Regions from separate parts of the Albidovulum salinarum genome, predicted to be linked through region 2. Evidence: riboswitches for the same ligand, from Rfam matches in the RefSeq annotation. Region 2 holds a riboswitch; each other region holds the start of a gene.
The links. A riboswitch is a leader RNA that binds a small molecule or an ion and turns the genes downstream of it on or off. The one in region 2 is predicted to bind cobalamin.
Positions count from the first base shown of each region.

Region 1: linked by a shared signal. The riboswitch ahead of OEZ60_RS18450 (ABC transporter substrate-binding protein) and the one ahead of OEZ60_RS15635 (CbtB domain-containing protein) in region 2 are both predicted to bind cobalamin.
Region 3: linked by a shared signal. The riboswitch ahead of bluB (5,6-dimethylbenzimidazole synthase) and the one ahead of OEZ60_RS15635 (CbtB domain-containing protein) in region 2 are both predicted to bind cobalamin.

Region 1 covers NZ_JAOVQO010000020.1:4,527-13,878, forward strand. The annotation lists gene OEZ60_RS18435 (Glu/Leu/Phe/Val family dehydrogenase) at 1-708, shown strand, start outside; gene OEZ60_RS18440 (Lon protease family protein) at 789-3,251, shown strand; gene OEZ60_RS18445 (hypothetical protein) at 3,248-4,000, shown strand; cobalamin riboswitch at 4,079-4,294, shown strand; gene OEZ60_RS18450 (ABC transporter substrate-binding protein) at 4,455-5,468, shown strand; gene OEZ60_RS18455 (FecCD family ABC transporter permease) at 5,465-6,520, shown strand; gene OEZ60_RS18460 (ABC transporter ATP-binding protein) at 6,517-7,278, shown strand; gene OEZ60_RS18465 (class I SAM-dependent methyltransferase) at 7,288-8,082, shown strand; gene OEZ60_RS18470 (hypothetical protein) at 8,181-8,618, shown strand; gene OEZ60_RS18475 (cation-translocating P-type ATPase) at 8,751-9,352, shown strand, end outside.
Region 2 covers NZ_JAOVQO010000015.1:28,878-38,229, forward strand. The annotation lists gene cbiE (precorrin-6y C5,15-methyltransferase (decarboxylating) subunit CbiE) at 1-26, shown strand, start outside; gene OEZ60_RS15610 (cobalamin biosynthesis protein) at 23-385, shown strand; gene cobM (precorrin-4 C(11)-methyltransferase) at 382-1,167, shown strand; gene OEZ60_RS15620 (cobyrinate a,c-diamide synthase) at 1,258-2,586, shown strand; gene cobA (uroporphyrinogen-III C-methyltransferase) at 2,583-3,305, shown strand; gene OEZ60_RS15630 (DUF1636 domain-containing protein) at 3,302-3,619, shown strand; cobalamin riboswitch at 3,679-3,895, shown strand; gene OEZ60_RS15635 (CbtB domain-containing protein) at 3,928-4,098, shown strand; gene OEZ60_RS15640 (CbtA family protein) at 4,122-4,850, shown strand; gene cobF (precorrin-6A synthase (deacetylating)) at 4,927-5,679, shown strand; gene OEZ60_RS15650 (LacI family DNA-binding transcriptional regulator) at 5,720-6,754, opposite strand; tRNA gene OEZ60_RS15655 (tRNA-Arg) at 7,003-7,078, shown strand; gene OEZ60_RS15660 (hypothetical protein) at 7,440-8,441, shown strand; gene OEZ60_RS15665 (hypothetical protein) at 8,438-9,352, shown strand, end outside.
Region 3 covers NZ_JAOVQO010000008.1:80,631-89,982, reverse strand. The annotation lists gene OEZ60_RS09965 (glycosyltransferase family 29 protein) at 1-199, shown strand, start outside; gene OEZ60_RS09960 (trans-sulfuration enzyme family protein) at 296-1,504, shown strand; gene OEZ60_RS09955 (aspartate-semialdehyde dehydrogenase) at 1,602-2,624, shown strand; gene OEZ60_RS09950 (hypothetical protein) at 2,628-3,224, shown strand; cobalamin riboswitch at 3,335-3,516, shown strand; gene bluB (5,6-dimethylbenzimidazole synthase) at 3,561-4,325, shown strand; gene OEZ60_RS09940 (tetratricopeptide repeat protein) at 4,342-4,965, opposite strand; gene OEZ60_RS09935 (DUF3240 family protein) at 5,044-5,355, opposite strand; gene OEZ60_RS09930 (sodium-dependent bicarbonate transport family permease) at 5,358-6,335, opposite strand; gene OEZ60_RS09925 (carbonic anhydrase) at 6,448-7,095, opposite strand; gene OEZ60_RS09920 (hypothetical protein) at 7,245-7,625, shown strand; gene OEZ60_RS09915 (leucyl aminopeptidase family protein) at 7,711-9,096, shown strand; gene OEZ60_RS09910 (C40 family peptidase) at 9,093-9,352, shown strand, end outside.

The DNA of each region.
Region 1 (9,352 bases), on a different contig from region 2:
CTGCCGCGGGTGCTGGGCGGCATTCCCCTCGACGAGATCGGCGCGACCGGCTTCGGGGTCGCGGTGGCCGCCGGAGTCGCGGAAGGCTTCTCAGACATCCGGCTCGACGGCGCGGCGGTGGCGATCCAGGGCTTCGGCGCGGTCGGCCGCCATGCGGCGCAGTTTCTCGCCGGGAAAGGCGCGCGCCTGGTCGCGGTGGCGGATTCGAAGGGCGCAGTCTTCGATCCCAAGGGGCTCGACCTCGCGCCGTTGAACCAACTGAAGGCAGAGGGCCGGAGTGTCGCCGAGCTGGACTCGAAACGCGCCGGCCCGGCCGAGGCGGTGATCGGCGCCGACTGTGATATCCTGATCCCGGCGGCGCGGCCCGACGTGATCACCGAGGCCAATGCGGCGTCGGTCCGGGCTGCGGTGGTGATCGAGGGCGCCAACATACCGGCGACGGACGCGGCAGAGGCGATCCTGCACCGGCGCGGCATCCTCGTCCTGCCGGATTTCATCGCCAATGCCGGCGGGGTGATCTCGGCCGCTGTGGAACTTGCCGGCGGCTCCGAGGCACAGGCGATGGACAGCATCGCCGAGAAGATCGCGCGCAACACCCACGAGGTTCTGGAGCGCGCAGAGGCCGGCGGCCTGACCCCGCGCGCCGCCGCCCTCGCGCTGGCCGAGGCGCGCGTGATCGAGGCGATGGCGCTCCGCCGCGTCTTCTAGGCGGGCTTGACCGGGATCATGGCGGGGGTGGGGGCGGACCGGCAGGCTTCGCTGGAGAGCGCAAATGGGGGGCTTGAGCGATGGCATTCAACCCAGCGGAAATACCGGGTCTCCCCGCCGAGGAGCTGGCCCGGCGCTGCGATCCGGCAGAGCTGCCGTTCGGCGCCACCGACGAGATCGAGGGGCTTGACCAGCTCATCGGTCAGGACCGGGCGATGGACGCGATCCGGCTTGCTGCCGAGATGCGGCATCGCGGCTTCAACCTGTTCGTGCTGGGACCGACCGGAACCGGGCGCCGTTCCGCGGTCGACCGGCTTCTTGCCGAGCAGGCGCAGAAGCTGCCGGTGCCGGACGACTGGGCCTATGTGAACAACTTCGACGCCCCGGACAAGCCGCGCGCCCTTCGGTTGCCGCCAGGCACTGCGCAACGGCTCAGGGGCGCGATGCAGGGGCTCGTCGACGACCTCGCGATCGACATCCCGGCGCTCTTCGAGTCCGACGAATACCAGACCCAGCGCCGTGCGCTCGACGAGGAATACGGCGAGCGCCAGGAAACCGCGATGGCCGATTTCGTCGAGAAGGCGAAGGCCGAGAATGTGGCACTCCTGCGCACGCCGATGGGGTTCATGCTGGCAGCGATCCGCGACGGAAAGGTCGTCAAGACCGAGGATTACGACAAGCTGGACGAGGCCGAGCAGCAGGCGATCGACGAGAAGATCGCCCGGCTTCAGGAGGAACTTGCCAAGGTCCTGCGCGAGGCGCCGAAGCTCGACAAGGAGTTGCGCGGCAAGATCGAGATCCTGCACGCGAGCATGGCCGAACGCGCGGTCTCGGCCCGTGTCGGCGAGCTCAAGGCGGAGTTCTGCGATATCGCCGCGGCCTGCGCCTATCTCGACGACGTCCACAAGGACATGATCGCCAATGCCGAACTGTTCCTCGCCGCGCAGGCCAATGCCAAGTCCGGCCCGTTCCCCGAGGCGATCCGCAAGTACCACCGCGAGCCGCCCTTCGAACGCTATGTCGTCAACGTGATGGTGTCGCGCGACGGGCCGGAGGCAGGCGGCGCGCCGGTCGTGGCCGAGGATCTGCCGACGCTCGATCACCTCACCGGGCGGATCGAGCATGTTTCGCAGATGGGCGCGCTGATCACCAATTTCACCCTGATCAAGCCCGGCGCGCTGCACCGCGCCAATGGCGGCTACCTTGTGCTCGACGCGCGCCGCGTGCTCACCGAGCCCTTCGCCTGGGAAGCGCTGAAACAGTGCCTCAAGAACCGCTCGATCGCGATCACCTCGATGGCCGAGCGGCTGAGCATGGTCTCCACGACCTCGCTGCAACCCGATCCGATCCCCCTCAGGGTGCGGGTCGTGCTGATCGGCGACCGGGTGCTGCATGCGCTCCTGGTGATGCTCGATCCCGATTTCGCGGACCTCTTCAAGCTGCAGGCCGATTTCGAGGAGTCGATCGACCGGACGGGCGACACGGTCGTGCCCTTCGCCCGGCTGATCGCGGCCCATGCCGTGCGGGACGGGCTGAAGCCCTTCGCGGCGGCGGGCGTGGCGCGGATCATCGACGAGGCGACCCGGATCGCCGACGACAGCAAGAAGCTGACCCTGCATCTCGGCGCGCTCTCCGATCTGATGCGCGAGGCCGACCACTATGCCGGCGGGGCCGGGCGCGCCCGGGTCGAGGCCGAGGACGTCGCCCGCGCCGTCCGCGAGAAGGACCGGCGCGCCTCGCGCGTGAAGGACCGGATGCAGGAGGCGGTCACGCGGGGCACGATCCTGATCGACACCGACGGCGCGAAGGCCGGGCAGGTCAACGGGCTGTCGGTCATCGGGCTCGGCGATTTCCGCTTCGGGCGGCCGTCGCGGATCACCGCGCGGTGCCGGATGGGGGCGGGCAAGCTCATCGACATCGAGCGCGAGGTGGAACTTGGCGGGCCGCTCCACTCAAAGGGCGTGCTGATCCTCGCGGGCTACCTCGCCGCCACCTACGCGCTCGACGCGCCTTTCTCGCTCCACGCGAGCCTCGTCTTCGAGCAGAGCTATGGCGGGGTGGATGGCGACAGCGCCTCCTCGGCCGAACTCTATGCGCTCCTGTCGGCACTCTCGGAGCTTCCGGTGGCACAGGGTTTCGCGGTGACGGGATCGGTGAACCAGACCGGGGAAGTGCAGGCGATCGGCGGCGTCAACGAGAAGATCGAGGGCTTCTTCGAAACCTGCCTGACGCGCGGGCTGACCGGGCGGCAGGGCGTGCTGATTCCGAAATCGAACGTCGAGCACCTGATGCTGCGCGACGATGTGGTCGAGGCCGCCCGCGCGGGCAGGTTCCGGGTGATCCCGGTCGCGACGATCGACGAGGGCATCGCGATCCTCACCGGGCGGGCGGCGGGCGCCCGGGATGCGACCGGCGCTTTCCCCGAGGACAGCGTCAACGGCCGGGTCGAGGCGCGGCTGCGCGAATATGCCGAGGCGCGGCGGCGGTTCGGCCGCACCGGCCGCGGCGAGGAGGGCAGGGGCGGCGAGGGGGATGCGCCATGAGCGCGGCGACCGTGACGCGGCGGCGCATCCTCATCGGCGCGGGCTCCTTCGCCGATGCCGAGACCGCCATCGCCATCGCCGAACGCATCGCCGAGGCGGTCGCCGCCGATCTCGGCGGTGTGATGGTCGAGGAACCGGACGCGGCCGGGGTCGCCGGCCTCCACTGCCAGCGCGTCGTCACCTCCTCGGGCATGCTGATGGTCGCACCCTCCAGCGCCCAGATGCGGATTCTCGTGGCCAGCGACGCGCGGGCGTTCCGCGCCCGCCTGGCGCGGGTGGCCGAGGCCCGCGCGCTCCACTGGAGCTTCGAGCGGCGCAGGGGCGAGCTTGTCAGTGGTCTCTGGGAGGCGGCGCGGAGTTGGGACCTACTGCTCCTCGGCCACCGTCCGGTCCATCGCCGGCGCGGCAGCGTCGTCGCGATCCTGCCGACTGGCGCGAGCGAGAGCGACGCGCGTGCGCTGGGCGAGACGCTGGCCTCCGCGCTCGGGACCGGGATCGTGACGATGGGGCCGATGGCCGGCGCGGAGGCGGAGGCCGAGGAGGCGCTCCTGCGCCGGGTCGGCCGGACCAATGCCGCCGTGGTGATCGTGGATCTCGCGGCGGGCCCGTTTCGCGGCCCCGACGCGCTGCGACGGCTCCTGGACGCCGCGCGCTGCCCGGTGCTGGTGATCGGCGCCGGGAGGGCGCCGGCAACGATCGCCCATACGACGCAGATCCCGCCCGCCCCGCATGAGGACGGTTCGACCTGAGCGCGCAAGTTCGGGCAGCCTATGTCGTTCCGGGGCGGGAAGCGGTCGGAACCAGCTTGACAGCCCAACCGAGCAAAGGGCATGACGGCTGCCGATGGTCCCGGCCAAGCCAAGCGCGGCCGGGTGAAAAGGGAACACGGTAAGGAAGAGCCGCAAGGGCGCCGAAGCCGTGACTGCACCCGCAACTGTAGGCGGCGAGCGACCCCCGGATACCACTGGCCCCAAGACGGGCCGGGAAGGTGGGGCGAGCATGGACCCGCAAGTCAGGAGACCTGCCATCGACGAACGTAGCCAGACCGGGCGGGCTGCCCGGGGAGGGTGTCGATGACTTGTGCCGGACGCGGTCCCATGCCGGGCGCTGCCTTGGCAGGCCATCATCCTTGCGTCGCGATGCGCGGCGCGGGGTCCTTCCCCTGTTGCCCTCCGGTCGCCACCTGACCCCGAGGGAGACCCCATGTTCCTGCGCACCGGCCTGACGGCCCTGCTCCTGTCCTCCACCGCCGCCGTCGCGGCGGAAGGCCCCACCCAGTACCCGCTCACCATCGAGAACTGCGGCGAGACGATCAGCTTCGACGCCGCCCCCGGCGCGGCGGTGAGCGTCGGCCAGGCCGCGACCGAGATCCTCTATTCGCTCGGCCTCGGCGCCAAGGTCGCCGGCACCTCGGTCTGGTTCTCCGAGGTCCTGCCGGAATTCGCCGACCTTAACGCCGGGATCGAGCGGCTCGCCGACAACGACCCGAGCTTCGAGAGCGTCGTCGCAAAGAAGCCGGGCCTGGTCGCGGTACAATACGAATGGCACGTCGGCCCCGAGGGCATCGTTGCCACGCGCCAGCAGTTCCACGACCTCGCGATTCCGACCTACATCCTGCCCACCGACTGCGTCGCCAAGGACAACTCGACCGGCGCCGACGGCACCCGGCTTGCGATGTTCTCGACCGCGAGCGTGCATCAGGGCATTCGCGAACTCGCCGCGATCTTCGACGTGGCCGCGAATGGCGAGGCGCTCGTCGCCGACCTGATGGCGCGCGAGGCCGCTGCCGTCGAAAAGGCACAGGCGCTCGGCCTCAAGGACGCCTCGGCGCTCTTCTGGTTCTCCTCGACCGAACTCGCCGCCGATCCCTTCGTCTCCGGCCAGAAGGGCGCGCCGGGCTACATGATGGAGAAGCTCGGACTTAGGAACGTCGTGGAAAGCGACGAGGAGTGGCCGACCGTCGGCTGGGAGACGCTGGCCAAGGCCGACCCGACCGTGATCGTCATCGCCAGTATGGACCGCCGCCGCTTCGAGGCCGACGACGCCGAGAAGAAGCTCGAGTTCCTCAAGACCGATCCGGTGGCGAGCCAGATGACGGCCGTCAAGGAAGGCCGCATCGTGGTGATGGACGCCCAGACGATGGACGCGACCATCCGCAGCGTGAGCGGCGTTGAAGAACTCGCCGACGCGCTCGAGTCCTACGGGCTCGCGCAATGAGCCTCGCCGTCGCGGGTTCGGGCGGCGCGGGCCGCCGCATCGGTGCGTGCGGTCTGGCGCTGGCCGGGCTCGCGGCGGCGCTTCTAGCTGGCGTGGTGATCGGCGAGACGGCGCTGCCGCCTCTGACCGTCCTCCAGGTGCTGGCCAACAAGGTTCTCGGCGCCGGGTACGCGCTCGATCCGGTGGACGAGGGCATCATCTGGAACTACCGGCTGACGCGGGCGATCGTCGCGGCGGCCTGCGGTGCCGGTCTCGCAGTGTCGGGCGTGGTTCTGCAGGCGCTTTTGCGCAACGCGCTCGCCGATCCTTACGTGCTCGGCATCTCGGCCGGGGCCTCGACTGGGGCGGTGGCGGTGACGATCGCCGGGCTCGGCGCGGGCCTCCTGTCCCTGTCCTTCGGCGCCTTCATCGGCGCGGTCCTCGCCTTCGGCATCGTCGCGCTGCTCGCGCGCGCGGCGGGGGGCGGCGCGGGGGCGGCGGGCGCGGCGCAGATCGTGCTGGCCGGGATCGCGGGCGCGCAGCTTTTCAACGCGCTGACCGCGCTCATCATCGCCAAGTCGGCCAATTCCGACCAGGCGCGCGGCATCATGTTCTGGCTCATGGGAAGCCTCGGCGGCGTGCGCTGGCCCGATGTCTGGCTCGCGGTGCCGGTTGCGGTGGCGGGCGTCCTGATCGTGGCGCTCCATACCCGCGCGCTCGATGCCTTCGCCTTCGGCTCGGAAGCCGCCGCCTCGCTCGGCGTGCCGGTGCGGCGGGTGCAGGCGGCGCTGATCGGCTCCTCGGCCCTGATCACGGCGGTGATGGTGTCGATGGTCGGCGCGATCGGCTTCGTCGGCCTCGTCATCCCCCATGCCGCGCGCTTCCTCGTCGGGCCGCGCCACGGGCGGCTCATCCCCGCCTCGGCCTTCATGGGGGCGGTGTTCCTGATCCTCGCCGACATCCTGTCGCGCGTGGTCATTCCGGGCCAGGTTCTGCCGATCGGCGTCGTCACCGCGCTCGTCGGCGCTCCGGCCTTCGCGGCGATCCTTGTCAGGGGAGGGCGGCGGCTGTGATCGACGCACATGAACTGAGCTTCTCCGTCCGTAACCGTCGGCTCCTCTCCGGCGTCACGCTGGGCCTCAAACCGGGCGAGACGCTCGGTCTTGTCGGGCCGAACGGCTCGGGCAAGTCGACGCTGCTGCGGCTTCTGGCCGGGCTGACGCGGCCCGAGGCCGGCGCCGTGAGGCTCGACGGCGCGCCGCTGGCGAGCCTGCCGCGCCGCACCGTGGCGCAGCGCGTAGCCTTCGTGGCGCAGGCCGCCGAGACCGCCGAGCGGCTAACCGGCCGCCAGGTGGTAGAACTGGGCCGCACGCCCTGGCTCGACGCGCTGGCACCTTGGTCGGAGGCCGACGAGAGCATCGTCGACGGCGCGCTTGCCACGGTCGAGATGCTGGATCTGGCCGAGCGGCAGTGGGGCACGCTCTCGGGCGGCGAGCGGCAGCGGCTCCACATCGCCCGCGCGCTGGCGCAGCGGCCCGATATCCTCCTCCTCGACGAGCCGACCAACCATCTCGACATCCGCCACCAGCTCGCGATCCTGCGCCTCGTGGCCGAGCTGCCGGTCACCAGCGTCATCGCGCTCCATGACCTCAACCAGGCGCGGATCTGCGACCGGATCGCGGTTCTTCACCAAGGCCGGCTCGTGGCGCTCGGCCCCGCCGAAGAGGTGCTGACTCCTGACCGCCTGCGCGCAGTCTTCGGTGTCGCCGCGCGGGAACTAACCGATCCCGCCGATGGAAGCCGCCTTCTCCATTTCCACGCCATCGCCTGACCGGATCCCATGACCCAGCATCCCCGGCCCATGCCCGGCCTTGCCAACCACACGCTCCGCGAGGAGATCCGCGACTACTGGTCGCGCCGGTCGGAGACCTTCGACCGCGCCTTCGGCCACCGAATCGCGCCGGGGCCCGAGGCTGCGGCCTGGGCGCAGCCAATGCGCGACCATCTCGGGCCCGAGCCGCTCAGGGTGCTGGAACTGGCCTGCGGCACCGGAGAGGTGACACGGCTCGTCCATGATCTCGGCCATGACGTTACTGCGCTCGATTTCTCCGAGGCGATGCTGGCGGTGGCCAAGGCAAAACACGTGGGCAAGGCGCGGCTGCGCTTCCTTCTCGCCGATGCCGGCCAGACGATGGAGCCGACGGCGCGCTACGACGCGATCCTCTGCCGCCATCTGGTCTGGACCCTGACCGAGCCCGAGGCGGCCTTCACCGACTGGCACCGGGTGCTTCGGCCCGGCGGGCGGCTCCTCATCTACGACGGCGACTGGGCGCGGCCGAAGCTCTCGGGCCGCTGGGCCGCGAAGGCACTCGCGCTCTGGGAGCGGCTCTCGCCCGATCCCGATTACGACGGCGCGCTGGGCGAGCGCCACGCTGCGATCATGGAGCGCCTGCCGTTCGGCGACGGGCTCACCGCGGCGCGGCTCGCGCCGATGCTGGAGGCGGCGGGCTTCACCGACATCCGCACCCAGTCGCACGAGCCGATCGCCCGCGCGCAACGCCGGACGAACGGGCTGCGCAACCGGCTGCGCACCCGTGTCTACCAACGCTTCATCCTGACCGCGCGGAAGGGATGACAATGGTCCCACCGCCGCACTTGACCCTTGTCAATGTCGGGCCTGCGCCTTTGGGCAAGAGTACCCTCGGACAGCGCGACCCATGCAGGAGGATGAAAATGGCCAAGCCCAAGCTCGACACCAACCCCGCCATGGATTTCGGTCGGCAGGCCATGGCGGCTTTCAGCCTCAATCCGCTGGCCGGACCGCCGGTGCACCAGTTCTGGGAGGTGCAGGAGAAGCTCCTCGACGAGGCCGAGGAGTTCACGCGGCTCTGGTTCGCGCGGCGGCACGCGGCGGCGCGGACGGCGATCAAGACGAGCAAGGAAGCGATGGAGCGCGGTGGCTCGGACCCGACCGCGGTGTTGCGGATGGTGAGCGAGTGGCAGGCCCATTCCGCCGAACGGCTCACGGAGGACATCCGGCAATGGACCGAGCTCTGCTCGCGCTGCGCCGGACATCTCGCGCTTGGCGAGGTGGCGGCGGGCGAGGAGGCGCTGGAGAAGGCGTCCAAGGAGATCGCCAAGGCCGAGGCGAAGCACGCGACGCCGGTCTGACGGGCTTGGCAGTCGGCGGGTCGGCTGGACGAGTTACCGCGCATAGGCGGGGCTGACCGGCCAAGTCGGACGACTTGCGCTGCCCGGTCGGGGGCTCCGGGGTGGTTCTTCACGGGATGACGGGAGCCGAGGATGCCGGAACTGGCGCTGGACAAGCCATTTGCGCTCGCAGCGGACGCGGTTGCGACCGCGCTCTCCACGGATCCCGCGCAGGGCCTTTCGACCGTGGAAGCCAAGCGGCGGCAGCGGCTTTGCGGGCCGAACCGGCTGCGCAGGCGCGTCGCCAGAAGTGCGCTCTCCATTCTCCTGCACCAGTTCAGCGGGATCATCGTCTGGCTGCTTGGCGCGGCGGTGGTACTGTCGCTGATCTTGGGCGATCTCGCCGAGGCCGTCGCGATCCTCGTCGTTCTCGTGATCAATGGCGCAGTCGGCTTTTTCACCGAGCTACGCGCGTCGCGGTCGATGGAAGCGTTGCTGCGGATCGCGGAGGTCCGGTCGCTGGTCCGTCGCGACGGGCGTGTCCGCAAGGTCGATGCCCAAGACCTCGTGCCGGGCGACATCGTGCTTCTGGAGGCGGGCGACATCGTGACCGCCGACCTGCGGCTGGTCGAGGCGTCGAACCTGCAGGTCGACGAATCCGTCCTGACCGGGGAATCGGCTCCGGTCGAGAAGGACACGCCCCGCGTCGCCGCCGACGCGGGGATCGGCGACCGCGCCAACACGGCCTTCAGGGG
Region 2 (9,352 bases):
TGACGCAGTGGAGCGTGGTCAGATGAGGGTCGCGGGGATCGGATTCCGGCGCACCGCGACGCTCGCCTCGCTGAGGGATGCAGTCGAGCGCGCCGGGGGCGGGGCGGAGCTTCTTGCGACTGCCGCGTCAAAGGCCGAGGCGCCGGCGGCGCGGGAACTGGCGGCGGAACTTGGGCTCAGGCTCTGCGGGTTCGACCGGGCGGTGCTCGAGGTCGAGGAGACGCTGACCCATTCGGCGCGGGTCGCCGAGAGGTTCGGCGCAGGATCGGTGGCTGAGGCGGCGGCTCTGGCCGCGGCCGGGCCGGGAGCGCGGCTTCTCGGGCCGCGGGTTGTATCGGGCGACGGGCTGGCCACGGCCGCCATCGCGATTGGGAGAGACGAATGACTGTGCATTTCATCGGCGCCGGACCGGGCGCCCCCGACCTTCTGACGCTGCGCGGCCGCGACCTGATCGCCGCCTCGCCGGTCTGTCTTTATGCCGGCTCGCTGGTGCCCGAGGCGGTGCTTGGCCACTGCCCGGAAGGCGCGAGGATCGTCAACACCGCCCCCCTGTCGCTCGACGAGATCATCGCCGAGATCCAGGCGGCGCACGAGGCGGGGCAGGACGTGGCGCGGCTCCATTCCGGCGATCTCTCGGTCTGGTCGGCGATGGGCGAGCAGCTTCGGCGGCTGCGCGAGCTGGGCATTCCCTATGACGTGACGCCGGGCGTGCCCTCCTTCGCCGCAGGCGCCGCGGCTCTGGGGGCGGAACTGACCCTGCCGGGCGTGGTGCAGTCGGTGGTGCTGACCCGGACCTCGGGCCGGGCGACCTCCATGCCGCCGGGCGAGACGCTGGAGAACTTCGCCCGGACCGGTGCGGTCCTGGCGATCCATCTCTCGGTCCATGTGCTCGAGAAGGTGGTGGCGGAACTCACGCCGCATTACGGCGCCGACTGCCCGGTCGCGGTGATCTGGCGCGCGAGCTGGCCCGACCAGCGCATCGTGCGGGCGACGCTCGAGACGCTGGAGACGGCGGTGGGGGCGGAGATGGAGCGCACGGCACTGATCTTCGTCGGCCGTTCGATCGGGGCGGAGGAGTTTGACGAGAGCCGGCTCTATGCCGGCGATTACGACCGCCGCTACCGGCCCGTCGGGACCCATCCGCGCTTCCCGGAGACCGAGGCGTGACCGGAGCCGACCGGGTATCGGCCCGCCCGGGGCGGGCCGACCGAAGCGGGGGGCCGTCTGCCCCCCGCACCCCCCGAGGGTATTTCGGCAATGAAGAAGGGGCGCGCGGTGGTTCCTGACGGGCTGATCATCTCGGCGCCGGCCTCGGGCACGGGCAAGACCACGCTGATGCTGGGGCTTCTGGGCGCGTTCCGGGCGTCCGGGCTTCAGGTGCAGCCCTTCAAGTCGGGGCCGGACTACATCGACCCGGCATTTCACCGCGCGGCGTCGGGGCGGTTTTCCGTCAATCTCGACACCTGGGCGATGGCGGAGGACCGGATTGGCGGGCTCATCGGGGCGGCGAACGGGGCCGATCTCGTGCTGGCCGAGGGCTCGATGGGGCTCTTTGACGGCGTGGCCGTGGCTGGCGAGGCCGGGACCGGGGCCTCGGCGGATCTCTCGGCGCTGACCGGGTGGCCGGTCGTGCTGGTGCTGGACGTGTCCGGCCAGGCGCAGTCGGCGGCGGCGGTGGCGCTCGGCTTCGCGCGGATGCGGCCGGATGTGACGGTGGCGGGCGTGGTCCTGAACCGGGTCGCCTCGCCCCGGCACGAGGCGTTGGTGCGCGCCGGGATGGCGGCGGCGGGGATCCGGGTCTTCGGCGCCCTGCCGCGGCGGGCGACGATCGAGGTGCCGGAGCGACACCTCGGGCTCGTTCAGGCCGAGGAGACGCCGGAGCTTGACCGGATCATCGCCGATGCGGCGGAGTTCGTGGCCGCGCATCTCGATCTCGACGGCTTGCGCGCGGCGGCGCGGGCGACCCGGCTTTCGCCGGGCGCGCCGGTTGCGGTGGCGGCGCCGGGGCAGCGTATCGCTCTCGCGCAGGACCAGGCGTTCTCCTTCGTCTATCCGCACCTTCTCGATGGCTGGCGCGCGGCGGGGGCGGAGATCCTGCCGTTCTCGCCGCTCGCCGACGAGGCCCCGGAGCCGAGCGCCGATTGCTGCTGGCTGCCGGGTGGATACCCGGAACTCCACGGGGCGCGGCTCGCGGCAGCGGGGCATTTCCGGCAGGGATTGAGACGGTTTGCCGACACCCGCCCCGTGCACGGCGAATGCGGTGGCTACATGGCGATGGGGGCGGCGATCATCGACCGCGACGGCGTGGGTCACGAGATGGCGGGGCTTCTCGGCCTCGTGACCTCGTTCGAGAAGCGCAGGATGCATCTCGGCTACCGGCTCGCCACACTTTCGGCGCCGGTGCCGGGGCACGGGACGGGGGCGCGGCTCAGGGGCCACGAATTTCACTACTCGACGATCCTTGAGCAGCCGGATATGGCGCTCGCGAGCGTCGTCGACGCCAATGGCGATCCGGTGCCCGAGACCGGGTCGCGCCGGGGCCAGGCCACCGGCACGTTCTTCCACCTGATCGCGGAGGCGACATGAAGGGTTTCGTCAGTTTCGTTTCCTCCGGCCCCGGTGATCCGGAGCTGTTGACGCTGAAGGCGGTGGACCGGCTCCAGAAGGCCGATGCGGTGCTCTTCGACGATCTCTCTTCGGGTCCGATTCTCGCCAAGGCGCGCGAGGGCGCTGACATGGTCGGGGTCGGCAAGCGGGCGGGGCGAGCCTCGCCGAAGCAGGACCATGTGAGCCGGCTTCTGGTCGATTACGCGAAATCCGGCGCGAAGGTGGTGCGGCTGAAGTCGGGCGATTCGGGGCTCTTCGGGCGGCTCGAGGAGGAGATCACCGCCTGCCGCGAGGCAGGGATCGACTACGAGATCATTCCGGGCGTGACCTCGGCGATGGCGGCGGCGGCGGCGGCGGGCATCCCGCTCACCCGGCGTCTAACCGCGCGGCGGGTCCAGTTCGTCACCGGCCATGACGTCACCGGCGCGCTGCCCGAGGACCTGAACATCGCGGCACTCGCCGATCCGACGGCGACGACGGTTGTCTTCATGGGCAAGCGCACCTTCGCCGAGCTGGCGCGGCGTCTGCAGGGGGCGGGCATGTCGGCCGAGACGCCGGCGCTTCTGGCCGAAAGCGTCTCTACGCCGGCGGAAAAGATCGTTCGCGGCACGCTGGGGTCGATGGAACGCCTGATCGAGGCCGAGGCCTCCGACGGGCCGGCGCTGATCCTGCTCGGCCCCCTGGCCGAGGGGAAATGAGCGCCGTCACCATCACCGTCTGCCGGTCCTGTCCGGCGGGGCAGGCCGGGCTTGCGGCGCGACTCGCCGAGGCGGTCGGCGATGCAGCGGCCGTGCGCGAGATCGACTGCATGTCGGGCTGCACCCGGCCCTCGACGGTGGCCTTCCGGGCTGAGGGCAAGACCGCCTATCTCTTCGGCGAGATCACCGAGGCCGAGATCCCGAATCTCGTGACCTTTCTTGCGCTCTATGCCGCCGCGCCCGACGGCACCCTTGCCGATGCGCGCCCGCTCGGCACGCTGAGGGAAAAGGCGATCGCCCGGATTCCGGGCTGACAGGTCGCAATCGGCGCGGCGATTGGCGCTAATCCGCCTTGACCGGATGGTCCGCTTGCTGGCAGATGGAAGGGCATGGTGTCCATCAGGCGCAAAGCGTCCGGACCGAAACGGGAATGGGGAAGGGTGGACCAAAGGCGGCACCCGAAGCCCCAACCGCCCCCGCGACTGTGAGCGGCGAGCGGCTTTCCAACGGCCACTGGGGTTCGCCCCCGGGAAGGCGGAAGGCCGCAGCGACCCGCAAGTCAGGAGACCGGCCATGTGGGAAGGCAACAAAAGCCGTCGGGTGTGACGGCAAGGAGAACGACATGAACGCTACGACCCATTCCGCCGCCAAGACCTCCACCGGGCTCCTGTCCATCGTCTTCGTTGCGCTGATCGGTGCGACGATGCTGTTTGTCGCGGGCCACGCCCAGTCGGCGACGCTGCACGATGCCGCGCACGACATGCGCCACGCGACCGGCTTCCCCTGCCACTGAGCAGGACCTGACGGTCTGAACCAATGATCCAACGTTTGCTGGCCGGCGGGCTGATCGCCGGCTTTGCAGCGGGGCTGTTCGCGGCTCTGCTGCATTTCGCGTTCATCCAGGAGCTGATCCTCCTGGGTGAGGAATACGAAACCGGGGCGCTGGTGCATTTCGGCGGTACGGGGGAGGCGGCTGAGGCTGCCGGCCACGACCATGCCGAGGGGGAACCCGCGCATGATGACGGCGCCGCCGCGGAAGAGGGCGAGACTTCCGCCGTCACCCGCAATGCGCTCACCGTGCTCTTCACCGGGCTCATCTACGCGAGCTACGGGCTGATCCTCGTCGCGGGCTTCGCGCTGGCCGAGCATTTCGGCCGCAGGGTCGAGGCGCGGGACGGCATCTTCTGGGGCCTCGCGGGCTTTGCCGCGCTGATGCTGGCCCCGGCGATGGGGCTGGCGCCGGAATTGCCGGGATCGGTCGCTGCCGAGCTTGGCGCGCGTCAGGCCTGGTGGCTCGGCACGGTCGTCGCGACGGCGGGCGGGCTCGCGCTGCTCGCCTTCGGCCGCGGTTTCGTGCCGGCGCTGATAGGCGGGGCGCTTCTGGCCGGGCCGCATCTGATCGGCGCGCCGCATCCGGAGGGCTTTTTCGGTGTCGCACCGCCGGAAGTGGCGGGCGAGTACTCGGCCCGCGTCCTCGGCGTCGGCTTCTTCGCCTGGGCGGCGCTTGGCTGGCTCGCGGCGCGGCTCTGGACCCGGGACGCCTGACGGGCTTGACAGAAAGCACCGGCCCCGCGCGAGGTGTTGCGCGGGGCCTTTTGTTATCCAGCGCGGAAGGGCGCACATGATCGAGCTTCTTCTCATCGGCATCGGCACCGGCAATCCGGATCACCTGACGCGGCAGGCCGAGAAGGCGCTGCGCTCGGCCGACCTCGTGCTGATCCCGAGGAAGGGCGCGAACAAGGCCGATCTCGCGGAACTCAGGCAGGCGATCTGCGATGAGTTGCTGCAAGGCAGCGCGGCGCGGGTGGTTGCGTTCGACCTGCCGAAGCGCGACGCGGAAAACCCCGACTACCGCGCCGGGGTCGACGACTGGCACGACGCCATCGCCAGGGTCTGGACAGACACTATTCAGGCCGAAATCGGCGATACGGGCCGGGTGGCGCTGCTGGTCTGGGGCGATCCCTCGCTTTACGACAGCACGCTCCGGATCGCCGGACGGGTGGACCGGGCGGTGCCGCTCAAGGTCACGGTCATTCCCGGCATCACCTCGCTGCAGGCGCTGACCGCGTCCCACGCGATCCCGATCAACGAGATCGGCGCGCCGTTCCTCGTCACCACCGGCCGGAAATTGCGCGAGGAGGGCTGGCCCGCTGGCGCCGACACGCTGGCGATCATGCTCGACGGCGAGTGCTCGTTCCAAGCGGTCGACCCGGAAGGCGTCACGATCTGGTGGGGCGCCTATGTCGGCATGGCCGAGGAGATCATCCTCTCCGGTCCGCTCGCCGAACTGGCGCCGCGGATCGTCGAAACCCGCGCCGAGGCGCGGGCGCGGCATGGCTGGATCATGGACATCTACATCCTGCGAAGGGCCTGAACTGGGGGTCGCGAACTTTCGGCGAAAATTCGGGTTTCCGTCAGCCCTGCCGGATCGTGTCGCCCGGTTCGAGCACCGGCGTCAGTTCGACATGCTCGCCGCCGATCAGCCCGGCGTCGCTGTGGCCCGAGATGATCTGGGCCGCGCGCCGCCCGATCTCGCGCCGGCAGGCATCCATCGTGGCGAGCTTGCGCGGCAGCCCGTCGAGGAGATCGACCCCGTTGAACCCGGCCAGCCCGAGCTTGCCCGGCACGTCGATCCCCTTGTCGAGGCAGTAGAGCAGCCCGCCCGCCCCGATCATGTCGTTCGAATAGTAGAGGAAATCGAGATCCGGGCTGCGCTTCAGGATCGCCTCGGTCATCTCGCGCCCCTTGAGGAGCGCCGAGCCGCCCGAGTAGAACTCGCTGTCCGCAAGCTCGATCCCGGCCTCGGCCAGCCCCGCCTCGAACCCTTCGAGCCGTTTCCGCGCCCGGTGGTCATGCGGCATCTTGGTACCGAGAAAGCCGATCCGGCGGTAGCCCGCGCCAATGATCGCGCGCGCCATTTCGAGCCCGGCGCGCTTGTGCGAGATGCCGACGACCGAGTCGACCGGCGTGCCGTCGACATCCATGATCTCGACGATCGGGATGCCGGCGTTCTGCAGCATCGCCCGCGCCGCGTCGCTGTGTTCGAGCCCGGCGATGATCACCCCGGTCGGCCGCCAGGACAGCATCTCGTAGAGCACCGCCTCCTCGCGCTCGGCCGAGTAGTTGGTGACGCCGAAGACCGGCTGCAGGCCGCTTTCCTCCAGTTCCTCGGATATCCCGCTCAAGACCTCCGGAAAGACGAGGTTCGACAACGAGGGGATGATCACCGCGACGAGGTTCACACGTTGCGAGGCAAGCGCGCCGGCAATCTTGTTGGGCACGTAGCCGAGCCTCTTGGCCGCCTCGAGCACCCTTTCGCGCGTGGAGTCCGAGACATCGCCGCGATTGCGCAGCACCCGGCTGACGGTCATTTCGGAGACACCCGAGGCTTCGGAAACGTCGCGCAAGGTCAGGGTCCGGCGCGGCTCGGCGGGTCCGTTGCTGCTCACGGGGCGGTCTCCAGCTTGGTTGGCGTCACTTCTGATTAGCGCCAAATTTCGGGCTTGTCCAAGCAATCGGTTGCAAAAAATTAGCGCTAACGGCGACCGCGCCGCCGGTGGCGGGTGCCACGATCCGCGCGGCGGGGCGCCGACTTTTCTTGAAGCCCGCCGACACTCGGACTAAAGACAAGGGGGCGGATCACTTGACCGGCGTTGACGGGGTGAACCGACCGCGGTGCAGCGCGCTGTATCGGTGCGGCCTCGTAGCTCAGGGGATAGAGCGACCGCCTCCTAAGCGGTAGGTCATAGGTTCGAATCCTATCGGGGCCGCCAAACATGTGCCAGCCAATGGCGAAGAGGTATGCCGGTGGTCGAAAGCCGGTCCCGCAGTCCCGGACAGGTTCGCGGATGGCAGTGCCAGATTCTGCCGGAACGCGAGAGATTGGAGCCGCGACGGCAGTCTGCCGCTGGAGTTCAAGACCGGTTTCGGAACGCGTTCCGTCATTTTCGCGGCGCGGCAGGCGCCGGTCGTCCCCGCATCAAGCAAGGTTCTGGTTGCGTGGCGGATCCCTGCCGACGAGGCGGAGCTGGTTCGCCGGGTCCGGTTTGCAAGCCTTGGTCGGATTGACAACGAAACTTGATAGTGTAGTGCCATGCCCGACGAAGTGAGCGAAAATGGCATCACGAGGGCGCGATGGGTTTGGCGATTGGAGGGTTTCACCGAAGCGGAACGTCTTCCGTCACACAACACCTGGCCCAGTCGGGGCTTAACCCCGGGACCAATCTGATCGGCGCGAACGAGTACAACCGCTATGGCCATTTCGAGGATTGGCCTCCGGTAACGTTTCACGACGAGGTGCTGGCGGCGGCCGGACTGGACTGGGCCTCGGTCACCTACAACGACATTCCTCTCGTGGAAAGGGACCGCGAATTCATAAGAGGCTACTGCGCCGAGCGGGAGGCGAATGCCCCGGTATGGGGGTTCAAGGATCCGCGTGTCTGCCAGTTCCTGGGCCACTGGATGGACGTCGTCCCATCGCTCAAGGCGTTGATCGTCTATCGTTCGCCTGCGGAATGCAGCTGGTCGCTCTACCGCCGCTCGGTCCGTGAGGTCGTTCAGGGAACCGACAGAAATCAGACGAGCGCGCGGTTTCTGACGGAGCCGGACCACGCACTGGCGCTCTGGGTCACTCACAACGAGAAGCTGCTCGAAGTGGCCCGGCGGTTTCCGGAGCGTACGATCGTTGTCGGTCATGCCAGTTTCGCCGCGGGACGAAATCTCGCATCCGAAGTGCGGGATCGCCTCGGACTCGATCTTGAGCCGGCCGATGTGGCGGATACATTCGATGCCAAGGCTGTAACGCGCGCCGTCGCGCCCCTGCCGGTGATGAGCCGGGAACTCACCTCCGCCGCAGGCGACATCTGGGACGAGTTCGAAAGCCTGGACACCGCGGGCAAGGGGAACTTCGGGCATGCCGCCGCGCAGTTCAGCGACGATCCGACCGGATTGATCCTGACAAATGCCCTGTTGACGCTTCAGATCGGGGAAACCCGCAAACTGGTCGATCGTGAATTCAATCACAATAAAGAAAAAGCCGCGATCAAGGTTGCACGGAAGCTGAAACGCTGGCCGTTCTCGCTCTTTTTTTCACGGAGCGACAAGTACCGCTCTCTCATCGACGAGATTCTCAAGTGATTTATGTCTTTACCACCTGCGCTCTGAACTATTATCCGAACGCCGTCCTTCTGGCGCGTTCTCTGGAAAAGTTCCTGCCGGAGGCGCGGCGTGTCGTGTGCATCGTCGATCGCGATCTGGGCGACACAGATCCGCAGGCGGACGGCTTCCACGAAATCTACCCGCTCTCGGCCATAGCCGATCATGTTCCCAATCTGGACCAGTGGCTCTTTCAGCATACCGTCATGGAGCTGGCGACCGCGGCAAAGGGATTCGTGCTGGCCGACCTTCTTGATCGGCCGGACTGCGATGCGGTCCTGTTCTTCGATCCCGATTGCGAGATCCACTCCACCTGCCAGACGATCCTGGACGCCGTTTCGCGGCACTCGATCGTTCTCACGCCGCATGCGAACATTCCGCACGTCAAGGATCCGTGGGTCTTCTTCGAACTCAACACGCATCGCGTGGGCGTGTTCAACGGCGGCTTTCTTGGCGTCCGGGCCGATCAGGAAGGCAAGGCCTTTGGGAAATGGTGGCGCCATCGCCTCACCGACTACTGCCTGATCGATGACAAGAGGCGGCTGTTCACGGACCAGAAATGGCTCGACCTCGTGCCGTGCTATTTCGACAACGTTAAGGTGTTGCGCCAGCCGACCATGAACCTGGCGCGCTGGAACACATTCCAGCGCAAGGTCGAGCAGACGGCGGACGGCACCGTCCTCATCGACGATGCGCCCGCCGATTTCATCCACTTCTCCGGCTTCCTGAAGAAGGGCGGATATGTGCGCGGGCTCTACGATGCCACTTCCGAGAAGTGGTGCGATGATGTCGGTACGCTCGATGCCCTGTCGGAAGCCTACGCGGAGCGCCTGGCTCCGTTTCAGGCGCGGGAGGACTGCTCGCGCGACTGGGGTTACGGCACATATCGCGAC
Region 3 (9,352 bases), on a different contig from region 2:
CACCGGAGCGATGCTGATCGACCTGCTGGCGGCGAGCGGGCTCGCCTCGCTCCGCCTTCACGGCTTCGACTTCTTCGCCTCGCTCTCGCTCACCGGATCGCGCCGCGCCGATCAGGTGCCGCATGATTTCGCTGCCGAGAAGGCGTTCGTCGAGCGGCTCCTGCGCGAAGACAACCGGGTGAGCCAGGCCGGGGTCTGAGCGCCCGGAACCGGTAAACGCCGCGACCATGTCGCAATCGGGGATGCGCGCACAGGCGTTCGGGGCGAGGCTTCGGGAAAACCGGAGAGGACCGCCATGGATCACCGCAACGCATCGCTCGGCCCGAACACCACCGCCATCCATGCCGGCGAGGGACCGGACCCCGCGACCGGCGCCTCGGCGCCGCCGCTGCACATGTCCTCGACCTTCGTGACCGATCAGGTGGCCGGCTTTTCCGCCCATGACCTCCGCGACGACGCCGGCTTTCTCTATACCCGCTGGGGCAACCCCACCGTCGCGCTGCTGGAGCGCAAGATCGCGGCGCTTGAGGGGACCGAGGACTGCCTCTGCCTCGCCTCCGGCATGGCGGCGGCGACGGCGATCTTCCTGACGTTCCTCTCGGCCGGCGATCATGCGGTCGTCTCGGACGTCTCCTATGCCGGGGTCGCGGAGCTCGCGCGCGACACGCTGCCCCGGCTCGGGATCGCGGTGACGCTGGTCGACATGTCCGACCTCGACGCGGTGGCAGCGGCGATCCGGCCGGAGACCAAGCTCGTCCACACCGAAACGCCGGTGAACCCGATCGGCCGGCTCACCGATCTCGCGGCGGTGGCGCGGCTCGCCCATGACGCCGGGGCGCTGCTCTCCTGCGACGCGACCTTCGCCTCGCCCTTGGGGCAGGACAGCCGGGCGCTCGGCGTCGATCTGATCATGCATTCGGTGACGAAGTACATCGGCGGCCACGGCGACGCGGTCGGCGGCGCGGTGGCGGGCAGTGCCGAGCTTGTCGCGAAGCTCAGGGCCGAGGCGGCGATCCATCACGGTGGGATTCTCTCGCCCTTCAACGCCTGGCTGATCGCCCGCGGCATGGCGACGCTGCCCCTGCGGATGCAGGCGCACCAGCGGAACGCGATCCGGATCGCCGAATGGCTGGAAACCCGCCCCTCGGTGACCCGCGTGATCCATCCTGGCCTCGCCTCGCATCCCCAGGCCGAACTCGCGCGGCGGCAGATGACCAACACATCCGGAATGATCTCGTTCCAGGTCGGCGACGCGGCGCGGGGCCGGGCGCTGGCGCAGGGCTTCATCGACCGGCTCGAGATCATCCATTACGCGGTCTCGCTCGGCCATCACCGGAGCCTGATCTTCTGGATGGAGACCGACAGCCTGATGGACAGCTCGTTCCGGCTCGACGGTGCCGCGAGGGAGAGCTACCGCGCCTTCGCCGGCGACGGGGTGTTCCGGCTCTCGGTCGGGCTCGAGGATGCTGAGGATCTGATCGCCGATCTCGCCCGAGTATTGTGATCCTGCGGCGTTTTTTCCGCGCTGCGGCGCGGCGGGGCCTTTATCTGCGGGGCGCGATCGGCTAAGGGGCCTCGTCCTTAACGTTAGGAGACCCCAGATGGGCTACAAGGTCGTTGTCGCCGGCGCCACGGGGAATGTGGGCCGCGAAATGCTGAACATCCTCGCCGAGCGGGAATTTCCCGTCGACGAGATCGCCGCGCTTGCCTCGCGCAGGTCGCTCGGCACCGAGGTTTCGTTCGGCGACAAGACCGTCAAGACCAAGGACATCGAGGGTTTCGACTTCACCGGCTGGGACATCGCGCTCTTTGCCATCGGTTCGGAGGCGACGAAGAAATACGCGCCGATCGCGGCCTCGCAGGGCTGCGTGGTGATCGACAACTCCTCGCTCTACCGCTACGACCCGGAAATCCCGCTCGTCGTGCCGGAGGTCAACCCGGACGCGGTGGAGATGTACAAGAACAAGAACATCATCGCGAATCCCAACTGCTCGACCGCGCAGATGGTGGTGGCGCTGAAGCCGCTGCATGACCGCGCGAAGATCAAGCGCGTCGTCGTCTCGACCTACCAGTCGGTGTCGGGTGCGGGCAAGGATGGCATCGACGAGCTCTGGGACCAGACCAAGGGCCTCTATGTGCCGGGCCAGGAAGTGGCGCCGAAGAAGTTCACCAAGCAGATCGCCTTCAACGTCATTCCCCATATCGACGTCTTCCTCGAGGACGGCCAGACCAAGGAAGAGTGGAAGATGGTCGCCGAGACCAAGAAGATCCTCGACAAGACGATCAAGGTTACCGCGACCTGCGTCCGCGTCCCGGTCTTCGTCGGTCACTCGGAATCGGTGAACATCGAGTTCGAGGAGTTTCTCGACGAGGATGAGGCGCGCGACATCCTGCGCGAGGCGCCCGGCGTCATGGTCGTCGACAAGCGCGAGCCGGGCGGCTACGTCACGCCGGTGGAATGCGTCGGCGACTACGCGACCTTCATCAGCCGGATCCGCCAGGATTCGACCATCGACAACGGATTGAATCTCTGGTGCGTCTCGGACAACCTGCGCAAGGGCGCGGCGCTGAATGCGGTTCAGATTGCCGAGACGCTCGGGAACCGCTGCCTGAAGAAGGGGTGACACATGCGACTGGCCTTGCGCACCATGATCCTGTTGGTTGCGCTGGGCCTGATCGCGGAGCGGCCGGCACAGGCGGAGACGCGGCGCGAGATCAGCGTCTTCGGCGGCATTCTCACCGACAATCCCTGGGAAGAGTTGGTCTTCACCCCGTGGAACGCCAGGTACGAAGAGCCGGGCCTCGTGGGCGTGGCGGCGGATTTCCGTCTCTTCAATCCGGTCGCAACTCGTGTCGGCGAGTTGTCGTTCTGGCTTGAGCCGCAGGTGGTCCGCCATTTCAACCTTCAGGACCACTGGGAGTTCAACCTGCCGGTCGTCGCGCGGCTCGAGACGAAGCGGCCGGTCCTTTGGGTGATCGACAGCTTCGCCTTCGGCATCGGTCCCTCCCATGCCTCCAAGGTGCCGGCGCTCGAAGAGCGGCGCGGCGACGGCGAAGCGGCTCAGAACCTGATCTACTGGCATTTCGAGCTTGCGCATGATCTCGGGCGCGAGGCGGACCGGAGCGTGTTCCTGCGCCTGCATCACCGATCGGACGGCTACGGTCTCATCGGCCCCGGCGCCTCGTCCAACGGGGTCGTCGTCGGCCTGCGCAGCGCCTTCTGAGCCGGGCCCGGCGTTCGGATCCGGCCCGGCCGGGGCATGCGTCAATTCCACTCATCCTGCCGGCAGCATTCGCGCCCGCTTTCCGGCTGACATCGCCGGGCCACCGGGTAAGGTTCGCCCCACCTTCCGGTGCCCGCCTTCGCGCGGGAGAATCGGGAATGCGGTGCAATTCCGCGACGTGCCCAGCGCTGTGAGGGGGACTGCCGGACGATGACCACTGGCCGTAGGGCCGGGAAGGGGTCCGGGCGGAATGAGCCCGAGTCAGAAGACCGGCCGGAAGGGATGGCGCGGGCCGCGCGGACGGCGGCTTGCGCGGGACCATCCAAGGGGACTCCGATGGCCGATACCAAGACCGGGCTCACGCCGCCCGACAGCTACGATGCCGCCACCCGCGAAGCGGTCTACCGCACCATCCTCAACCGCCGCGACACACGCGGCGACTTCCTGCCCGACGCGGTCGACCCGGAACGACTCAGCCGGGTGCTGATGGCGGCGCATCACGCGCCCTCGGTGGGTTTCATGCAGCCCTGGGACTTCCTCGTCCTGCGCGAGCCCGGGATTCGCGGCCGGGTGCACGACCTCTTCGCCAAGGCCAATGCCGAGGCGGCGATGATGTTCGAGGGGGACCGGCGCCAAGTTTACCGCAACCTCAAGCTCGAAGGCATCCTCGAATCGCCCCTCAACATCTGCATCACCTGCGACCGCAGCCGAGCAGGGCCGGTGGTGATCGGGCGCACCCATATCCCGATGATGGACCTCTTCTCCTCGGTCTGCGCTGTGCAGAACTTCTGGCTCGCGGCGCGGGCCGAGGGGCTGGGCGTCGGCTGGGTCTCGATCCTCGACAACGGCGCGCTAAAGCGGGTGCTCGGCCTGCCGAAGGACGTGATCCCGGTTGCCTATCTCTGCGTCGGTCATGTGCGGGGCTTCCATGCGCGGCCGGAACTCGAGGCGGCGGGCTGGCGCAAGCGACTGCCGATCACCGACCACGTCCATTACGATCGCTGGGGCAATGCGCGGGCCGACGGCGCGCTGACCGAGCGGCTCGGCGCCGATCAGGAGGCCATCGAGGCCGGCCGGTTCCTCTCAGAGCGGCTGGCCTGACGGCCGGGGCGCCGGGTCAGGATCCGCCGCCTGGTGCCTTGAGGCGCCTTGGTCCGTCACTCGGCGCCTCGGGCAACTCAAGGCGCCGCACGCCGGCGGCGGCGTCGCCAGGCGCCCTGAGCAGCGGCGCGCTTTCGGGGGACTGGCCGGCGCGGACCAGCGCGCGGTCAAGTTCATCCCGCTCCGCGCAGCCGCCGCAAAGCTCCTCGAGCCGCGCGAGATTGGCCTTGGCCGCCTCGTAGCGGCGCTGGGTGATGTAGAGTTCGCCCTGATACTGCAGCGCGCCGCGATGGCCGGGGTCGAGCCTCAGCGCCTCGGCGTAGTAGTCCTCGGCCCCGGTGTAGTCGCGCAGCCTCAGGCTCGCGAGGCCGAGCAGGGTCCAGGCGTCCGCGTCGCCCGGCCCGGTCTCGACGAGCGCACGAAGCTCGCGACGGGTGGCATCGTAATCGCGCAGCTGGAACAGGGACAGGGCGCGGGAATAGCTCGGCGGAACAACGCGCGGTGCGGCCTGACGGCGCTCATAGCGGTGATGGACGCCGTAGTCATATCCGAAGCCGTGTCCGCCGATGGCCGGTGCGGGCGGCAGGATCATGGCCAGCGCAATGCCGGCCGCGAGGAGCGCGGGGCGCGATCCATGCATGGCAAGAGCCTCCTGTCGCGACCCAGCCTACCATGACGCGCAAACACGCGCGGTCACGATGCGGGGACCGGGAACGGCTCAGAACCGCTCGGCGCGCAGCACTTCGCAGTCGGAGACGGAAACGACGCCGATATGGCGCTCGACCACCTTGAAGGCGGCGTCGAGGAGCGTGTCCACCCGCTCGGGACGGACGATGCAGACCACGGCGACCATGCCGCCCGCGAGCGAGACCTGGCCGTCGCGGCTCCATTGCCCGGAGCGGCCGGAGCCGCCGAGCACCGGCAGGATCGTGAAGCCGGTGACACCGGCCGCGACGATGGCGTCTGTCAGCCGGTGTTCGAGCGGGGCCTCGATGATTATCTCGACGCGCTTGGCCTGATGGGTCTGCATGGTCAGCCTCCGGCGAAAAGCCCGGCCACCGCGACATAGAGCGGGATGCCAAGCGAGAGGTTGAAGGGGAAGGTGACGCCGAGCGAGAGCGTCAGGTAGATCGAGGGATTGGCCTCCGGCAAGGCCACCCGCATCGCGGCCGGCACCGCGATGTAGGAGGCCGAGGCCGCCAGCGTCATCATCAGTGCCGTGCCGCCGGCCGAGAAGCCGAGCATCAGCGCCACCGGCAACGCCATCGCCGCGCCGATCATCGGCATGAGCCCGGCGAAGACGACCGCGCCGGCCGAGAGAAGCCCGCGCGACTGCTTCAGCCCGCGCCCGGCGACGAGCCCCATGTCGAGAAGGAAGAGGCAGAGCACGCCCTTGAACGGCGAGACGATGAAGCTCTCGATCTCCGCGAGGCCGCGCTCGCCGGTCACCGCGCCGATGAGGAAGGCGCCGATCAGAAGCACGATCGAGCCGTTCAACATCACCTCGCGCCAGAGCTCGGCATCCATCTTCACGCCGGAGCCGCCGCGCGCGGCGAGCCAGAGCGCCGCGACGATGGCCGGTGCCTCCATCGCGGCGGCGACGGCGACCATGTAGCCCTCGTAGTCGATGGCGCGGCTGGTCAGGATCGCGGTCGCCGAGACGAAGGTGACGATCGAGATCGAGCCGTAGTGGCCCGCCACCGCGGCGGCATCGACGCGCGACATCCGGGTCAGGCTGCGCAGGAGCGTGAAGGCCACGACCGGGATCGCGAAGCTGAGGCCGATGCCGGCGACGAGCGCGAGCGCGAGCCGCGCGTCGAGCCCGTGCGCGGCGACGCTGGCGCCGCCCTTGAAGCCGATCGCGAAGAGAAGGTAGATCGACAGCGCCTTGGCAGCAGCCTCGGGCACCGAGAGGCTGGAGCGCGCGAGCGCCGCGGCAAGGCCGAGCGCGAAGCTCAGGATGATCGGGGACAGCAGGTTTTGTCCCATGACCGAAAGAATCGCGTCCACCGTCACCCCCGCTTTGAGTTCGGGCGTAGATAGCCGGGCCGGCGGCCAAAACAAGGGGCAGGGCGCGGCCGCTTCGAAATAAAGTCCGGCCGCGCTCTTCAGCTCTCAAATGTCAGATCGGCACGAACTTGTGGGTGGTGGGGTCGTATTGCTCCAACCCGCCTTCGCCGATGTCGTTCCAGAGACCGTGCAGCGTCATCTCGCCCCCCTCGACCGCGGAGCGCACGAAGGGGAAAGTCATCAAGTTCTCGAGGCTGACCAGCACCGCCTCCTTTTCGAGGGCGCGCAGGCGCTCGGTCTCGGGCAGGTCCTTCACCCGCTCGTAACCCGGGCGCAGGATGTCCATCCAGCGGCCGACGAAGCTCGACTTCTCCTCGAGGGCGGGCGCGTGGCCGGTGCACATGTCATGGCAGCCCTTGACGCCGCCGCAGAGCGAATGGCCGACGATGATGACATGGGCGACCTTGAGCGTCGTGACCGCGTATTCCACCGCGGCCGAGGTGCCGTGATATTCGCCGTCCGGATTGTAGGGCGGCACCAGGTTGGCGATGTTGCGGTGGATGAAGAACTCGCCCTGGTCGGCGCCGAAGATCGAGGTGACATGCACGCGGCTGTCGCAGCACGAGATGACCATCGCGCGCGGGCGCTGGCCTTCATCGGCAAGACGGCGGTACCAGGCGCGGTTCTCAGTCCAGGTTGTGGCTTTCCAGCCGTGGTAACGATGCACCAGGTAGGAGGGCAGCGGTTTCGCGTTTTGCATTTGTCCTCGCCTCGTGATTTGGGCCGTATTCCGGGATAGCCGCGAGGCGTTTAGAATTCGAGACTTTTTTCGGAGCCGCATCAAGAAATTCTTGAGAGAGGCGCCGCACGGTAAGCGCACGCGTGGGGCGTGACATCGGAGGGTGACGGGTGGCGAAACTTGCGGTTTTGCACCACGAGGAAGGAGTCCGGGTAGATCCGGACTGCCTCGTGGCGCTTTATGCCGAACTGGGAGAGGCGGGGGCCGAACGGGTTCTGAGCCGTGCAATGGAGGAACTGAACGCGCGGCTGACCGAGATGCAGCGGTTCGTCGACGAGGGGCGCACCGCGCAACTGACGCGCAGCGCGCGGCTCCTGGTCAAGGTGGCCGAGCAGATCGGAATGCCCAGCTTCGCGCGCGTCGCCGACGACGTGGTGCGGGCGACGGAGGTGGGTGACCATGCCGCACAGGCGGCGACGCTGGCACGACTGATCCGGATCGGTGACCGGTCCCTCAATGCGGTCTGCGACCTGCGCGACCTGACGGTCTGAGCGTGAACGGCAGCGCTTCCGCGGTGCCCCTTGCGGGCGCTGCGGGGGCGGCTAGTCTGGCGGGGCAATCAGCTCCGAGGCCAGAATGCCGTTTTCCTTCGCCGATCCCGCCGCCGCATCGCGTCCTCTTCACCTGGTGGAGGCGGCAGAGGCCGCCGCGTTCGTTGCCGGACGCAGTGATGCGGAACGCGCCTGGCTCGACGCCTTGGGCTTTACCGGGGCGCTCGGCCAGATCTACGTTCTGCCGGGTCTCGACGGGGCGCCGGCGGGTGCGGTGTTCGGCTGGGGCAGCGCGGCAACGCGGCGGCGCGGACGGTTCCAGATCGCGCGCGCGGTGGCCGACCTGCCCTCGGGTGACTGGCATCTCGAAGGCGATCTCAGCCCTCGGGAGGCCGAAGAGGCGGCACTCGGCTGGCTGCTCGCGACCTATCGCTTCACACGCTACAAATCCGTGAAGACGCCCGTCGCACGGCTGAAAGCGCCGGCGGGCGTCGATGCGGCGCGGCTTCTGGCGATTGCCGAGGGCGAGGCACTGACCCGCGACCTGATCAACACGCCTGCCGCCGACATGGGGCCGGCGGAACTCGAGGACGCCTTCACCACGCTCGGCCGCCGTTTCGGCGCCGAGATCCGGGTGATCCGCGGCGACGATCTCGTCGCCCACGGCTTCCCGATGATCCACGCCGTGGGCCGCGCCTCGGACCGTGCGCCGCGGCTTCTCGACCTAAGTTGGGGCGAGGCGGGGCCGCGGCTCACGCTGGTCGGCAAGGGGGTCTGCTTCGACACCGGCGGGCTCGACATCAAGCCGGCCGCGTCGATGGGGCTAATGAAGAAGGACATGGGCGGCGCGGCGACGGTGATCGGGCTCGCCCACATGATCATGGCGCTCGGGCTGAAGCTCCGGCTCCGGGTTCTGGTCCCGGCTGTGGAGAACGCGGTCGGCGGCAATGCCTTTCGGCCGCAGGACATCCTGAAAAGCCGCAAGGGCCTGACGGTCGAGATCAACAACACGGATGCCGAGGGCCGGCTCGTGCTCGCCGATGCCCTGGCGCTCGCCGACGAGGAGAAGCCCGACCTTCTCGTCTCGATGGCCACGCTCACCGGCGCGGCCCGGGTCGCGGTGGGCCCCGACCTCGCGCCCTACTTCTGCGACGACGACATCATCGCGGCGGCACTGGCGGAAGCCGGGGCGACAATCGCGGATCCCCTATGGCGGCTGCCGTTCTGGGAACCCTACGAGACCATGATCGAGCCCGGCATCGCCGATCTCGACAATGCGCCCGCGGGCGGCATGGCCGGATCGATCACGGCCGCGCTCTTTCTCCGGCGCTTCGTCACGGACACGCCCCGCTACGCGCATTTCGACATCTACGGATGGCAACCTAAGGCGGAACCGGGGCGACCCAAGGGCGGCGTCGGCCAGGGCGCGCGGGCGCTCCTGGAGGCGCTTCCGGGCGTGCTCGGGCTGTGAGCGACCGGCGCCTCACCCCGGCGAACGGCCGGGTCGCGCATGCCGCGCTCGAAGGTCAGGTTGCGGCCGACCGCTACGTTTCGGGCGACTGGGCACGGATCGCGCCGCCGCTCGCCGACCTCCTCGCGCGACCGGACGGGCCGCGCGACCGCCAGGTGCTGATGGGCGAACGGGTGCTGGTGCTCGACCGGCACGGCGGCTTCGCCTTCGTCCAGGCCGAGAAGGACGGTTATTGCGGCTACCTCGCCGAGCCGGT